Regions from separate parts of the Arthrobacter sp. JB02-1C genome, predicted to be linked through region 2. Evidence: predicted binding sites of a transcription regulator. Region 2 holds the regulator's gene; the other holds the start of a gene.
What was found. The regulator HrcA, encoded in region 2, represses chaperone genes, less so after heat shock. The targets are predictions, from matches to a motif close to TTNGCACTCGNNNNNNNCGAGTGCNAA.
Positions count from the first base shown of each region.

Region 1: groL (chaperonin GroEL) is a predicted target of HrcA. The motif match lies at 4,583-4,609, and genes of this name have one in related genera.

Region 1 covers NZ_CM173235.1:1,869,262-1,876,531, forward strand. The annotation lists gene AC3ANP_RS09050 (siderophore-interacting protein) at 26-865, opposite strand; gene AC3ANP_RS09055 (uracil-DNA glycosylase) at 892-1,662, opposite strand; gene AC3ANP_RS09060 (DUF3263 domain-containing protein) at 1,774-2,091, shown strand; gene AC3ANP_RS09065 (LytR C-terminal domain-containing protein) at 2,179-2,811, shown strand; gene AC3ANP_RS09070 (cold-shock protein) at 2,980-3,183, shown strand; gene AC3ANP_RS09075 (ABC transporter substrate-binding protein) at 3,210-4,496, shown strand; gene groL (chaperonin GroEL) at 4,789-6,426, shown strand; gene AC3ANP_RS09085 (RNase H family protein) at 6,578-7,270, shown strand, end outside.
Region 2 covers NZ_CM173235.1:3,070,669-3,077,938, forward strand. The annotation lists gene AC3ANP_RS14390 (16S rRNA (uracil(1498)-N(3))-methyltransferase) at 1-538, opposite strand, end outside; gene dnaJ (molecular chaperone DnaJ) at 548-1,669, opposite strand; gene hrcA (heat-inducible transcriptional repressor HrcA) at 1,751-2,764, opposite strand; gene AC3ANP_RS14405 (DUF3097 domain-containing protein) at 3,005-3,859, shown strand; gene AC3ANP_RS14410 (DUF4870 domain-containing protein) at 3,982-4,401, shown strand; gene hemW (radical SAM family heme chaperone HemW) at 4,418-5,665, opposite strand; gene lepA (translation elongation factor 4) at 5,668-7,270, opposite strand, start outside.

The DNA.
Region 1 (7,270 bases), 1.2 Mb from region 2:
GGCAGCGGCCGGCGAAGAACCTGAGCTAGATCTTGCCGATGGGGAGCTTCTTTTCGGCCTGGAAGTCGTCCTCCACCCGGCCCTGCGCCCAGTAGCCGGAGAGCGACACCTGCCGGCGCTCCAGGCCGCGTTCGGCGAAGAACACCTCCCGCAGGCCCTTCATCGAGCCGCGCTCCCCGTGCGCGAAGACCTGCACCCGGCCGGCGGGCCAGTCGGCAGCCCGGACCGCGTCCACCAGCAGCCCGGCGCCGCCCGCCGGGGCGCCCCCGCGCCGGAGCCAGCGCAGTTCGAGGCCCGCAGGCGCGTTCAGGGCCAGGATGTCGGCGTCGCCGTCGACCTCCAGGAAGGCGAGGCCGCGGGCGTGACTGGGCAGGGTTTCGATGGCTGCGCTGATCGCCGGAAGGGCGGACTCGTCGCCGGCGAACAAGTGCCAGTCCGCCTCGGGGTCAGGGTTGTACCCGCCCCCCGGGCCGGTGAAGATGAGCTGGTCGCCGGCCTGCGCGGCGTCTGCCCACGGCCCGGCGAGACCCTCGTCGCCGTGGATCACGAAGTCGATGGCGAGTTCGGCCGCCGCTTCATCGACCCAGCGCACCGTGTAGGTGCGGGTATGCGGCCACTGTTCGCGCGGCATTGTTTCCCGGATGACAGTTAGGTCCAGGGGCTCCGGATAGGCCACCCCGGGCTGCGGGAAGACGAGTTTGACGTAACGGTCCACGTAGCCGTTGTTGACGTAGCGGGCGAACCCGGGACCGCCCGCCACGATCCGGACCATATGCGGCGAGAGCTGCTCGCGGCGCAGGACCGTGAGGTTGGTCTGGGGCCGGGCAGGCCGGTCGGGCGCGCTGGCGGCGGGGACTGAAGTCATGCGGCTAAGCCTAGCCAAGATCCGGCTCACGGCACCGCCGGCAACTCCCAGTCCACGGTTCCGCCGCCCTGGCCGGCGAGCAGCTCATTGGCACGGCTGAAGGGCCGGGAACCGAAAAAGCCGCGTGCGGCCGAGAGCGGACTCGGATGCGCGCTGATGATCACCGCTGTGGAGCCCAGCAGGGGCAGCACTCCGGCGGCGTCCTTGCCCCAGAGGACCGCCACCAGCGGCACCGGTCCGGTGCCGTCCCGCCGGCCCGCGACCGCCCGGATAGCCGCCGCCGTGACGGCTTCCCAGCCCCGGGTGCGATGCGACCCGGCGGCGCCGGCGCGGACGCTGAGCACCCTGTTCAGCAGCAGAACCCCCTGCTCCGACCAGCTGCCGAGGTCACCGTGCACGCGTGCCGGGATGCCCAGGTCCGCCTGGAGTTCCTTGTAAATATTGGCGAGGCTGCGCGGAATGGGCCGGGTGCGGCCATCCACCGCGAAGGACAGCCCGACGGCGTGCCCCGGCGTCGGGTAGGGGTCCTGCCCGACGATAAGCACCCGCACTGCCGCGAGCGGCTGCCGGAACGCCCGCAGCAGCTTCGAGGGAGCCGGCAGCACCTCGTACCCGGCCGCCTCCTCAGCGGCAAGAAACTCCAGCACCGCGCGGAGTTGCGGCTCCACCGGAACCAGCGCCGCGGCCCAGTCCGGGGCCACCAGGTCTTCCAGCGGCAGCCGCGCCAGGTCGGAAAAGCGCAGCGTTTCGGCGGGAGCGAGTTCGAAGAGCGCCTCGGGATCAGACGGAGTAGACACCGTCACATTGTTGCAGTTCCGGGGACTGCCCGGCCGGGCGCCCAAATGACAAGGTTGTTATTCACCCGTAACATGTGTGGAGACCGATCGGACCGAGCCCAGGAGTGTGTCGTGGCGGAAGCAGCACCGGAATACCGTCCGGGGGACCAAGCCGGACCGGCGCCGGCCTCCGCGGGCTCCGCGCTGAGCGACCGGGAGCAGCAAATGCTCGCCTTGGAGCGGCAGTGGTGGAAGTACGCCGGCGCCAAGGAACAGGCCATCCGCGAGCTCTTCGATTTGTCGGCGACGCACTACTATCAGATCCTCAACGCCCTGATCGACACCGAAGCCGCGCTGGCGCACGATCCTATGCTGGTCAAGCGATTGCGTAGACTACGTACGTCACGCCAACGTGCCCGCACCGCACGGCGCCTCGGATCCGACGCCTAACACGCGGAAATCCGGCCCGATCCGCGGAAACAGTCGGGTGCTCGGGGCGGGCCACCAGCCACACATCAGCAAGGACGTCGTTTTACCATGACCAAGTACGCTCGGGATGAATTCGATCGGGTCCCGGAGACCTCCACCCGCCAGGGTGTCCACCGGACGGTCTCCGCGCCGCGGGCCCGCCGCCTCGCTCCCATTCTTTCGGTGGGCGCCGTGGCTCTCGTGATCGGGCTGGTCGCCTTTCTGCTCCTGCCCAAGCTGGGGTTCGGGCCGGCCGGAGGCTCGACGATGACCGCCGACCAGGCGAGCAACAACGCCGCGGCCTCGGCAGCGGCGACAAGCCCGGCCGCGAGCCCCGCCCCCTCCGCCGGCGGCGATTCAACCGCCAGCGCCGCCCCCGCCGCACCCGCTCCCTCGAATGCGCCGTCGGCAACGCCGAGCGCTGCGGTGGACAAGACACAGCAGGTGGCCGTGTACAACGGCACGACGACCGCGGGACTGGCGGGCCGGGTAGGCTCAATCGTTACGTCGGCCGGGTGGGTGGCGGGCCCCCTCGGCAACTGGGGCGGCCCTCCGCAGCAGTCGTCGGCGGTCTTCTACAACGGGCCGGCGCAGAAAGCGAACGCCGAAGCGCTGGGTTCCCTGCTCGGGATCGGCACCCTCGTCGATTCGGCGGAGTTCGCCACCCCGCTGGCCGTCGTGCTGGGACCCGACTACAGGTAAGCTCCGGCCGCGCGCGCCACGGTTACGCCTGCATAACGTTCCGTCCGGACCGGGGCCGCAGCCGGCGCCCGGCCGCGGTGCTGTGCTTACAGTGGCTGCGGACTCGTTGCACAACCGCGGCGCACACTGACGTGAGCCGCCCGGAAGCTAGCTGGAAGCGTGGAAAACATGGCACTGGGGACCGTCAAATGGTTCAACGCTGAGAAGGGCTACGGCTTCATCACCGTCGACAGCTCGGGTGATGACGTCTTTGTCCACTGGTCCGCCATCGCCGGCGAGGGCTACCGTGCCCTCGCCGAGGGACAGCGGGTCGAGCTGGAAATCGGCGAGGGCGAAAAGGGCCCGCAGGCCGAGAGCGTCCGGCCAGCCTAGTGGCGCGTAGTGCTGCCGACCCTGCCGTGAGAAAAGCCGGCCGCCCGAACGGCGGCCACCGGCTCGGCGTTGCCGCGGCCGCCGGGATCGCGGCTGTGCTCGTCCTGGCTGCCTGCACGGGTCCTGCCGGCAACGCCCGGCTCTCCGACGTGGAGGCGAGCGGCGACGGGACGCTGCGCATCGGCCTCATCCTGGACAACACCGGCAAGCAGGGCTTCCTGAACGCCGCCCAGCTGGCGGCGGCACGGCTCGCGGTCAAGGACATCAACGCTGCCGGCGGCCACAAGGGCAAGCCCGTCGAACTACTCCCGGAGTCGGTCGGCACGGATACCAAGGCGCAGGCCAGGGACCTGGTGGCGGCGAAGGCGGACGTCGTGATCGGACCCACCGACTCCAGCCGCGCCGCAGACGCTATCGACGTGCTGGCGGGAGCCCGGATCCCCATCATTTCCCCGGCCAACACGGCGCCGGGCCTGAGCCACTACAAGAGCGGCGGGTACTACTTCCGCACCATCGCCGCCGACGTGGCGCAGGCGCCGGTACTCGTCAAACTGGCCAAAGACGGCGGCGCCAAGACCATCGCCGTCGTGCACGAGGAGGGCAGTTACGGCAAGGAGGTTTCCGTTGCCGTCGCCCAGGCCGCAACGGCCGCCGGCGTGGGTACCTCCCTCGACGCCGAATTCCAGCCCGGCCACGCCCAAAAGGCGGCGGCTGCGGCCACGGCCGCAGCACCGGACGCCGTCGTGCTGGTGGCCCGCGAAGGGGCGCAGGGCGCGATCGCCGAACTGAACAACGCAGGGTTGGCGGGCAAAAAGCTCATCCTCAGCGACGGTGCCGTGAACCAGTATGGCTCCGGCCTGGGCTCCAGGGCGCTGGACGGCGCCCGCGGTGTCCTTCCCGGCACGTTTCCCTCGGCGTACTTCCAGGCCGAACTGGTCGCCGTCGACCCGGGCCTGAAGGATATGACGTTTGCGGCCGAGACGTACGACGCCGTCAACCTCGCCGCCCTTGCTGCCGCCGCCGCGGAGGACGACGCCGGGACCTCCATCGCGGCCCGGCTCATCGCCGTCTCCGGCGGCACCGCCGGTGCCGCGGGCGGCGCATCCGGTGAGGCGGCGCCGTGCAAGAGCTACCAGGACTGTGTGACGGCGCTGCGCGCCGGGAAACGACCCGATTACGACGGACAGTCAGGTCCCATCGGTTTCGACCGGAACGGCGACATCACCGCTGCGGCCTACATGGTCTACAGCTACGGCGCGGACAACACCGCCAAGATCACCGGCGCCGAAACGGCCCACAGCGCCGGCAGCTGATCGCTGACAGCGAAGGGCAGCCCCCAGGGGCGGTCCCGCGGACAAACACTGCTTGCACTCTCCCCGGGGGAGTGCTAATTATTGAGTTAGCACTCCCGCGCATTGACTGCTAATGCGACGCCCGGTTCGGCCGCGGCACGCAACGGCGGGCATGCCGGGAGCGAAGAAACACCTGGCTGGGGTGAGGTCCCCGTTCGGCGGCGTACAGAGGCTGCCGAACTGGAACCGTCCGTCGCGGGCACCACAACCAAGGTTCATTCTTAACGACTGTCCCGAAAGGACTACTGCCGTTATGGCCAAGATCATTGCATTTGATGAAGAGGCACGCCGCGGTCTTGAGCGGGGCCTGAACATCCTCGCCGACGCCGTCAAGGTCACCCTCGGCCCGCGTGGACGCAACGTTGTCCTCGAAAAGAAGTGGGGCGCCCCCACGATCACCAACGATGGTGTGTCCATCGCCAAGGAGATCGAGCTGGACGACCCGTACGAGAAGATCGGCGCCGAGCTGGTCAAGGAAGTTGCCAAGAAGACGGACGACGTCGCCGGCGACGGTACCACCACCGCCACCGTGCTGGCCCAGGCCCTGGTCAAGGAAGGCCTGCGCAACGTCGCGGCCGGCGCTGACCCGCTGTCCCTCAAGCGCGGCATCGAGAAGGCCGTCGAAGCGGTCACCCGCGAACTCCTGGCCTCCGCCAAGGAAATCGAAACCAAGGAAGAGATCGCCGCCACCGCGTCCATCTCCGCCGGGGACAACGAAATTGGCGCCCTGATTGCCGAAGCCCTGGACAAGGTCGGCAAGGAAGGCGTCATCACCGTCGAGGAGTCCAACACCTTCGGCCTCGAGCTGGAGCTCACCGAGGGTATGCGCTTCGACAAGGGCTACATCTCGGCCTACTTCGTCACCGACGCAGAGCGCCAGGAAACGGTCCTCGAGGACCCGTACATCCTGATCGTCAACTCCAAGATCTCCAACGTCAAGGAACTGGTTGCTGTCCTCGAAAAGGTCATGCAGTCGAACAAGCCGCTGCTGATCATCGCCGAGGACATCGAGGGCGAGGCCCTGGCCACCCTGATCGTCAACAAGATCCGCGGCACCTTCAAGTCCGTCGCCGTCAAGGCCCCGGGCTTCGGTGACCGCCGCAAGGCCCAGCTGGCCGACATCGCCATCCTCACCGGCGGCCAGGTCATCTCCGAGGAAGTCGGCCTCAAGCTTGAGACTGCCGGCCTCGAACTGCTGGGCAAGGCCCGCAAGGTCGTTGTCACCAAGGACGAGACCACCATCGTCGAAGGCGCCGGCGACGCTGACCAGATCGCCGGCCGCGTGTCCCAGATCCGTGCCGAGATCGAGAACTCCGATTCGGACTACGACCGCGAGAAGCTGCAGGAGCGCCTGGCCAAGCTGGCCGGCGGCGTTGCAGTCATCAAGGCCGGTGCCGCGACCGAGGTTGAGCTCAAGGAACGCAAGCACCGCATTGAGGACGCCGTCCGCAACGCGAAGGCTGCTGTCGAAGAAGGCATCGTCGCCGGCGGTGGCGTGGCCCTGATCCAGGCCGGCGCCAAGGCGTTCGCCAACCTGCAGCTCGAAGGTGACGAAGCAACCGGTGCGAACATCGTCCGCGTTGCCATCGACGCCCCGCTGAAGCAGATTGCCTTCAACGCCGGCATGGAGCCGGGCGTTGTGGTCGACAAGGTCCGCGGCCTGCCCGCCGGCCACGGCCTGAACGCTGCAACGGGCGAGTACGTCGACCTGCTGGCAGCGGGCGTCAACGACCCGGTCAAGGTGACGCGCTCCGCCCTGCAGAACGCGGCCTCCATCGCCGGCCTGTTCCTGACCACCGAGGCCGTCGTGGCCGACAAGCCCGAGAAGGCCGGTGCCCCGATGGGCGGCGGCGACGACATGGGCGGCATGGGCGGCATGGGCGGTTTCTAACCACCCGGCCACCCGGCCCTCACGAGCCGGCCGGCAGGGGTTCATCCCCGGTACGGCAAGGTACGACGGCGGCGGTCCCACCTCTGGTGGGGCCGCCGCCGGCGTTAAGCCGCCGGCGCACCCGGGCCGCGGTGTCTGGCAGGATGGTGCAGTGACGATTACTGCAGCGGCCGACGGTTCGGCCTTAGGAAATCCCGGTCCGGCCGGGTGGGCCTGGTACGTGAACGACCGATGCTGGCGGGCCGGGGGATGGCCGCACGGAACCAACAACCAGGGCGAACTGATGGCGGTGCTGGACCTCTTCCGGGCCACGGCGCACCTTCCCGAGGAGGACCTGCACATTCTGTGCGACAGCCAGTACGTCATCAACTCGGTCACCAAGTGGATGCCGGGCTGGAAGCGGAAGGGCTGGCGGAAGTCGGACGGCAAACCCGTGCTCAACGTCGAGCTGCTCAAGGAGATCGACCAGGCGCTCAGCGGGCGCAGGTACACCTTCGAATGGGTCCGCGGGCACGCCGGCCACGAGCTGAATGAAGCGGCAGACGAACGCGCCAGGGCCGCCGCCGGCGCCTACCAGCAGGGCGTCGCCCCCCGGCAGGGCCCCGGCTTCGTGCGCGCCGGAGACGCCGCCCCCGCCAGTGCGCCTGCCCCCGCCACCGTGCCGGGCGGGTCCCGGCAGGAACCCTCCGCCGCGCAACCCCTCGCCGCACAGCCCGCCGCCGCACAGCCCTCCGGCGCGCCCCGGGGTGCGGCCGCACCGACCCTGTTTGGCTCGTCCGGCGGCGACGGCGAACCTGACCTGTTCAGCGAACTCTTGGACGAGCCCGGCGTTGCCGACCCGGGG
Region 2 (7,270 bases):
CCGCATCCTCGTGCAGGATCACTGCCAGGTCCGCTGCGGCGACGGCCGCCTGCAGGCCGGCGCTGTCGACGGCGGCCCGGACCTCCGGAATCCAGGTGCGGCGCGCCTGCTTCGCCGCCGCAGTCACCACTGACTGCCACTTGGCGTGTGCCTTGGCTGCGCGTTCGGGCTTCCACCGCACGATGGACCGCTCCGCCTGCCAGGGGATGACTGCGTCAATGCCCAGCTCAGTGGCAGTCTCGGCGCCGAGTTCGTCCCGGTCCCCCTTGGCCAGCGCCTGGACCAGGACCAACCGCAGCTCCGGCCGGGGTTCGGTGCTGGCTGCGGTGCACTCCACCGTCAGTTGCTGCGCCGCGGCGGCCGTGACGACCCCGCTGATGCGCCGGCCCGCGCCGTCGGCAATGTCCACCGGCTCACCCACGGAGAGCCGCTTGACGGTCACCGCGTGGCGGGCCTCGGCGCCCTCAAGGACGAACACGGATCCCGGGACCTGCTGGTCCAGGCTTCCGGCGGATGCAAAAAAGACCGGGTTGCTCACTGCTACAGGTTACCTAAGCCGGTCCCGGAGCTTGGCGAAGACGCCGCCGCTGGCGGCAAGCTTGCCGTCGGTGAACTGCTCGCCGCGAAGTTTCGCCAGCTGGCGCAGCAGGTCCTCCTGGGCGGCGTCGAGCTTGGCCGGGGTGTCTACCTGCAGGTGGACTTTGAGGTCTCCACGGCCGTAGCCGCGCAGATGCGTGACGCCCATGCCGCGCAGCGCGATGACCTCGCCGGACTGGGTGCCTGCCTTGACGTCAATCTCCTGCTGCCCGTCGAAGGTCTCCAGGGTCACCTCCGTGCCCAGGGCCGCGGCGGTCATCGGGATGTTGAGGCTGGCGTGCAGGTCATCCCCCTCACGCACGAAGGTGGGGTCGTTGTTAACCCGGATCTCCACGTACAGGTCCCCTGACGGTCCACCGGCCGGACCGGCTTCGCCCTGGCCGGAGAGCTGGATCCGGGTGCCGGTAGCGACGCCGGCGGGAACCTTGACCGTCAGCGATCGGCGGCTCCGGATGCGGCCCTGGCCTGCGCACTCATTGCAGGGGTCCTTGATCACGGTGCCGAAACCCTCACAGCTGCCGCAGGGAGCGGTCGTCATGACCTGGCCAAGGATGGAGCGCACGGCGCGCTGGACCTGGCCGCTGCCGCCGCAGATGTCGCAGCGCTCCGGGTGGCTGCCTTCGCGGCAGCAGGAACCCTCGCAGGTGGGGCAGGTGACGGCGGTGTCGACTTCGAGCTTCTTGTTGACCCCGAAGACCGCGTCACGCAGGTCGATCCGGACGCTGATCAGCGCATCCTGGCCGCGCCGGACCCGGGACGCCGGGCCGCCCTGGCCGGCGGCGCCGCCGAAGAAGGTCTCGAAGATGTCCTGGAAGGCGAAGCCCTGTCCGGCGTAGCCGCCGCCGAAGCCGTTGTCCGTCCCGTTTTCGTTGCCCGTGGTGTCATAGACCCGGCGTTTCTGCGGGTCGGAGAGCACCTCGTACGCGTGGGTGACGGCCTTGAAGCGTTCGGAGGCGTCCTCGCCGGGATTCACGTCCGGGTGCAGGCTCCGGGCTAGCTTGCGGTAGGCCTTCTTGATTTCCTCGCCCGTCGCTTCGCGGGAGACTCCAAGAACGTCGTAGTGGCTGGTCAAAGTGTGTATCTCTTCCTGGTTGAACTGCCGGTATAGGGCAAAACCTGTGACGGGTAAAACAGTTGCTGCCGGGCGGACTTCTTAGGGGCCCAAAATTCGCGACAGGTAGCGGGCCACCGCACGGACGGCGGCCATGGTGGTGGGATAGTCCATCCGGGTCGGACCCAGCACCCCCACCTTGGCCGTGGCGTCCGGGCCGTAGCCGGTGGCAACCACCGACGCTTCGGAGAGGCCGTCGTACGGGTTCTCCCGGCCGATGCTCACGGTAACGCCGCGAGGGTCCTGCACCATCTCGCTGAGCAGCCGCAACATCACCACCTGCTCTTCGAGGGCTTCGAGGACCGGACCGATGCTGAGCGGAAAATCCACGTTCGAGCGGGCCAGGTTCGCGGTGCCGGCCATGACCATCCGTTCCTCGCGGCTGCTCGCCGCCAGGGACTCGAGGCCCCGGGCCAGGGCATGCGCGGCGCTGCGGTGCGTCGGCGGACACGCGTCCGCCGTCGCCGGCAATGCCTGGGGCAGCAGGCTGAGCGGGCTGCCGGAGAGCCTGGCCAGGAACACGGCGCGCAGTTCCGCGAGGGGCTCGTGGGCGATGTCCTGGCCGACGTCGATCACCCGCTGCTCCACCTTGCCGCTGTCGGCGATCAGCACCGTCAGCACTTTACGGGGCGCCAGCAGGACAAATTCGATGTGCCGCACCCTGGCCCGGCTCAGCAGCGGATACTGCACGACGGCGACCTGGTTCGTCAGTTGCGCGAGCAGCCGGACCGTCCGGTCCAGCACGTCATCAAGGTCATCCGATCCCTCCAGCAGCGCCTGGATCGCCCGCCGTTCGGCGGCAGACAGCGGCTTGACGGCCGAGATCTGGTCCACGAACAGCCGGTAGCCCTTGTCGGTAGGGATCCGGCCGGCGCTGGTGTGCGGGGCCGTGATCAGACCCTCATCTTCCAGCGCAGCCATGTCGTTGCGGATCGTGGCGCTGGAGACGCCCAGATGGTGCCGTTCTACCAGCGCCTTGGATCCGACGGGTTCACGGGAATGAACGTAGTCCTCCACGATGGCACGCAGCACTTCGAGTTTCCGTGGCTCGCTCACGCACCGCCTCCAATCGACCCTCGTTCGGTTCGCCGGGTGCCGCGGGGCGGGATGGCCCGGCGGTCCCCGCGGTTAGCACTCGACATGCCTAAGTGCTAACCAGTCTAATATGACTCGCGCCGTTGTTAGCATTGGATCCGTTGCGGGCTCTGCGCCGCGGGCGGTGTTTCCGGACACAAAGCGGCCGGCGCGGGCCGTTTCGACCCCTGAAAATTCCGAATGCAAAGCAGTGTGTAGCCGATGTCGTACCAGAACTGGGGCCCGCAGGAGCTCTCCACGCCGGCCAAGGCCCAGCTGCCCGAGGTGCCGGTGCAGCGCGGCATGGTGCTCGAAGACGTGCAGTCCGGCTGGGTGGGGGCCGTTACCCGCGTCGAGAAGTCCGGCGGCATGTATGTGGTGGCCCTGGAAGACCGCCGGGGAAAGTCCCGTTCGTTCCGGCTGGGTTTCGGATTCCTGCTGGAGGGCCGGCCGATCAGGCTGATGCCGCCGGCTCCGAAGGTACCCGCCCCCGGTACCGCCACGGCAGCCCGGACCGCTTCCGGATCCGTCCGGGTGGCCGGCCAGCGGGCCCAGGTGGCCAAGGCCAGCCGGATCTGGGTGGAAGGCAAGCACGACGCCGAACTGGTGGAGAAAGTCTGGGGCGACGATCTGCGGGTGGAAGGCATCGTCGTCGAACCCCTGCACGGCATCGATGACCTGACGGGGGCTGTGCAGGCATTTTCCCCCGGCCCGGGCCGGCGGCTGGGGGTCCTGGTGGACCACCTCGTTCCGGACTCGAAGGAATCCCGGATCGCCGACGCCGTGATGGCTTCCCCCGGCGCCGCCGGCAACGTGCTCATCGTCGGCCACCCCTACGTGGACGTGTGGCAGGCCATCCGGCCGGCGGTGCTGGGGATCGAGCGCTGGCCGGTGATTCCGCGCGGGGTGGACTGGAAGACCGGCATCCTGACCGCATTCGGCTGGCCGCACAGCACCAAGGAGGACATCGGGCTGGGCTGGCAGAAGCTCCTCGGCGCGGTGCACAGCTACGCCGATCTGGAACCGTCGCTGCTGGGCCGGGTGGAAGAGGTCATCGACTTCCTCACCGAGCCCTAGCAAGGGGTGCGTGCTTCACTTCGCCGCCGGTACAAGTATTCTTGGAACGGCAGCCGTTGCTTTCGGGCGCGGCCGCAGTTCCTCCCGGTACCAAGGCACCACCGCAATCCAAAGGACGACACGTGGCAGAAGACGCACGCGAACACACGGACCATCAGGCCGGCTATGGCCAGTCGCCGTACCATGGCGTTCCGGCCAATGCCCTGCCGCTGACCGCCCGGGAAGACCGGCAGTGGGCCACGCTGGCGCACTTCGGCGGGATCCTCGGCTGCATCCCCGCGCTGCTGGTCTACCTGATCTTCAAGGACCGCGGACCGTTCACGGCGCAGGAGTCCAAGGAAGCCCTGAACTTCACGCTGCCCCCGACCATCGCGGCGGTCCTCGCGAACCTGCTGGTCTTTGTTCCGGTGGTCGGCAACCTGTTCGCCGTCCTGGCCACCCTGATTTGGATCGCCCTCGCCTGCTTCTCCGTGTCCGCCGGCATCCACGTCAACCGGGGCCAGCCGCACCGGTACACCTACAACCTGCGCTGGATCAAGTAACGGGTAACGGCAGGGACTAGTCCGGCAGGATCCGGCGGACCACGGCGTCCGCCAGCAGCCGTCCCTTGAGGGTCAGGACGAGCCGGCCCCGGAAAGCCTTCGCGGGGTCCACTAGGCCGTCGGCGATGAGCCCGGCCACGGCATGCCGCCCGGCCTCTCCCAGGCCGCCAAAGCCACCAAGGCCGGCGATAGACAGGCCCGTGACCAGCCGGGCCTCGAGCATGACACGCTCCACGTTGCGGGTTTCGCCGTCGAGGGTCTCCCGGCCGGCCGCGGGCGAGGCCCCGGAGGCCAGCCGCCCGGCGTAGGCGCTCGGATGCTTGACGTTCCACCAGCGCACGCCGCCCACGTGCGAATGCGCGCCCGGCCCGATGCCCCACCAGTCGTCTCCGCGCCAGTAGGCAAGGTTGTGCCGGCAGGCCTGCTCCGGGGTGCGGGCCCAGTTGCTGACCTCGTACCACTGGAGGCCGGCCGCGGAAATCAGGTCGTCGGCCAGTTCATACTTGGCGGCGTGGTCGTCGTCGTCGATGCCCGGGACCTGGCCGCGCCGGATCTGGGTCGCGAGTTTGGTGCCTTCCTCCACGATCAAGGCGTAGGCGCTGATGTGGTCGGGGCCGTAGGACAGGGCGGTTTCCAGCGAATAGCGCCAGTCCGCCATCGACTCCCCCGGTGTCCCGTAGATCAGGTCCAGGCTGACGGCCAGGCCCGCGTCGCGGGCCCACTGGACCGCCTGCGGCACCCGGCTGGGCGTGTGCGTGCGGTCCAGCACCTGGAGGACGTGGGGCACGGCGGACTGCATGCCGAAGGAGACCCGGGTGAAGCCGGCGTCGGCCAGCAGCTGGAGGGACTCGGGCGTGACGGAGTCCGGGTTCGCTTCGGTGGTGACCTCGGCGCCGGGTGCCAGGCCCCAGGTCTCCGCCGCTGCACCAAGGATGCGGGCCAGGTCCGCCGCCGGCAGCAGCGTGGGGGTGCCGCCGCCGAAGAACACGGTGCTGAGCCGGCGGTCCGGCAGACCGGAGGCTTTCAGCACACGCCCGGCGAAGCCCACTTCGGTGACGGCGGTGCCGGCGTAGGCGTCCTGGGAGGCCCCGCCGCCGAGCTCCGTGGCGGTGTAGGTGTTGAAGTCGCAGTAACCGCAGCGCACGGCGCAGAACGGGATGTGGACGTAGAGCCCGAAGGCCCGGTCCGCGGCGCCCTCCAGCGCCTGGCCGGGCAACAGCCCGTCCGACGGCGCGGGGTCCCCGAGCGGAAGCACGCTGGGCATGGCTACTTCTTGGCCTTGTCCTTGGCTTTGTCCTTGGACTCCTCGGTGGTGAGCGCGGCGATGAACGCCTCCTGCGGCACCTCCACGCGGCCCACCATCTTCATCCGCTTCTTGCCTTCCTTTTGCTTTTCCAGCAGCTTGCGCTTTCGGGTGATGTCGCCGCCGTAGCACTTGGCCAGGACGTCCTTGCGGATCGCGCGGATGCTTTCACGGGCGATGATCCGGGAGCCGATGGCTGCCTGGATGGGCACCTCGAACTGCTGGCGCGGGATGAGTTCGCGCAGCTTGCCGGTCATCATCACGCCGTAGGCGTAGGCCTTGTCACGGTGGGTGATGGCGCTGAAAGCGTCCACCTGTTCGCCCTGGAGCATGATGTCCACCTTGACCAGGTCCGCTACCTGGTCGCCGTCGGCCTTCCAGTCCAGCGAGCCGTAGCCGCGGGTCTTGGACTTGAGGATGTCGAAGAAGTCGAAGACGATCTCGGCCAGCGGCAGGCGGTAACGGATTTCCACCCGGTCCTCGGAGAGGTAGTCCATGCCGCCCATCACCCCGCGGCGGCTCTGGCACAGCTCCATGATGGCGCCGACGAATTCGTTGGGGGCCAGGATGGTGGCGGCGACCATCGGCTCGCGGACCTCGGAGACCTTCCCGGTGGGGTATTCGCTCGGGTTGGTGACGTGGACGACCTTCTTGTCCTCCAGGGTCACCTCGTACTCCACGTTCGGGGCGGTGGAGATCAGGTCCAGCTTGTACTCGCGTTCGAGCCGTTCCCGGGTGATTTCCAGGTGCAGCAGGCCCAGGAAGCCGACGCGGAAACCGAAGCCGAGGGCCGCGGAGGTTTCCGGTTCGTAGACCAGGGCGGCGTCATTGAGCATCAGTTTTTCCAGCGCGTCGCGGAGCACCGGGTAGTCGGTGCCGTCCAGCGGGTACAGGCCGGAGAAGACCATCGGCTTGGCGTCCGCGTAGCCGGGAAGCGAGCTGCTGGCCGGCTTGGCCAGGTTGGTGACCGTGTCGCCGACCTTGGACTGGCGGACGTCCTTCACGCCGGTGATCAGGTAGCCGACCTCGCCGACGCCCAGGCCCTTGGAGGGGGTGGGCTCCGGCGAGCTGACCCCGATCTCCAGCAGTTCGTGGGTGGCCCGGGTGGACATCATCTGGATGCGTTCGCGGGGGTGCAGCATGCCGTCGACCACGCGGACGTAGGTCACCACGCCGCGGTACGTGTCGTAGACGGAGTCGAAGATCATGGCCCGCGCGGGGGCTGCCGGGTCGCCGACCGGAGCGGGCAGGTCCCGGACGATCTTGTCCAGCAGGGCTTCAACGCCGACGCCGGTCTTGCCCGAGACGCGCAGCACCTCCTCCGGGTCGCCGCCGATCAGGTTCGCCAGTTCCTCCGCGTACTTCTCCGGCTGCGCTGCCGGCAGATCGATCTTGTTCAGGACGGGGATGATCGTGAGGTTGTTTTCCATGGCCAGGTAAAGGTTGGCAAGGGTCTGGGCCTCGATGCCCTGCGCGGCGTCCACCAGCAGCACCGCGCCCTCGCAGGCCGCCAGCGAACGGGAGACCTCATAGGTGAAGTCGACGTGGCCGGGGGTATCAATCATG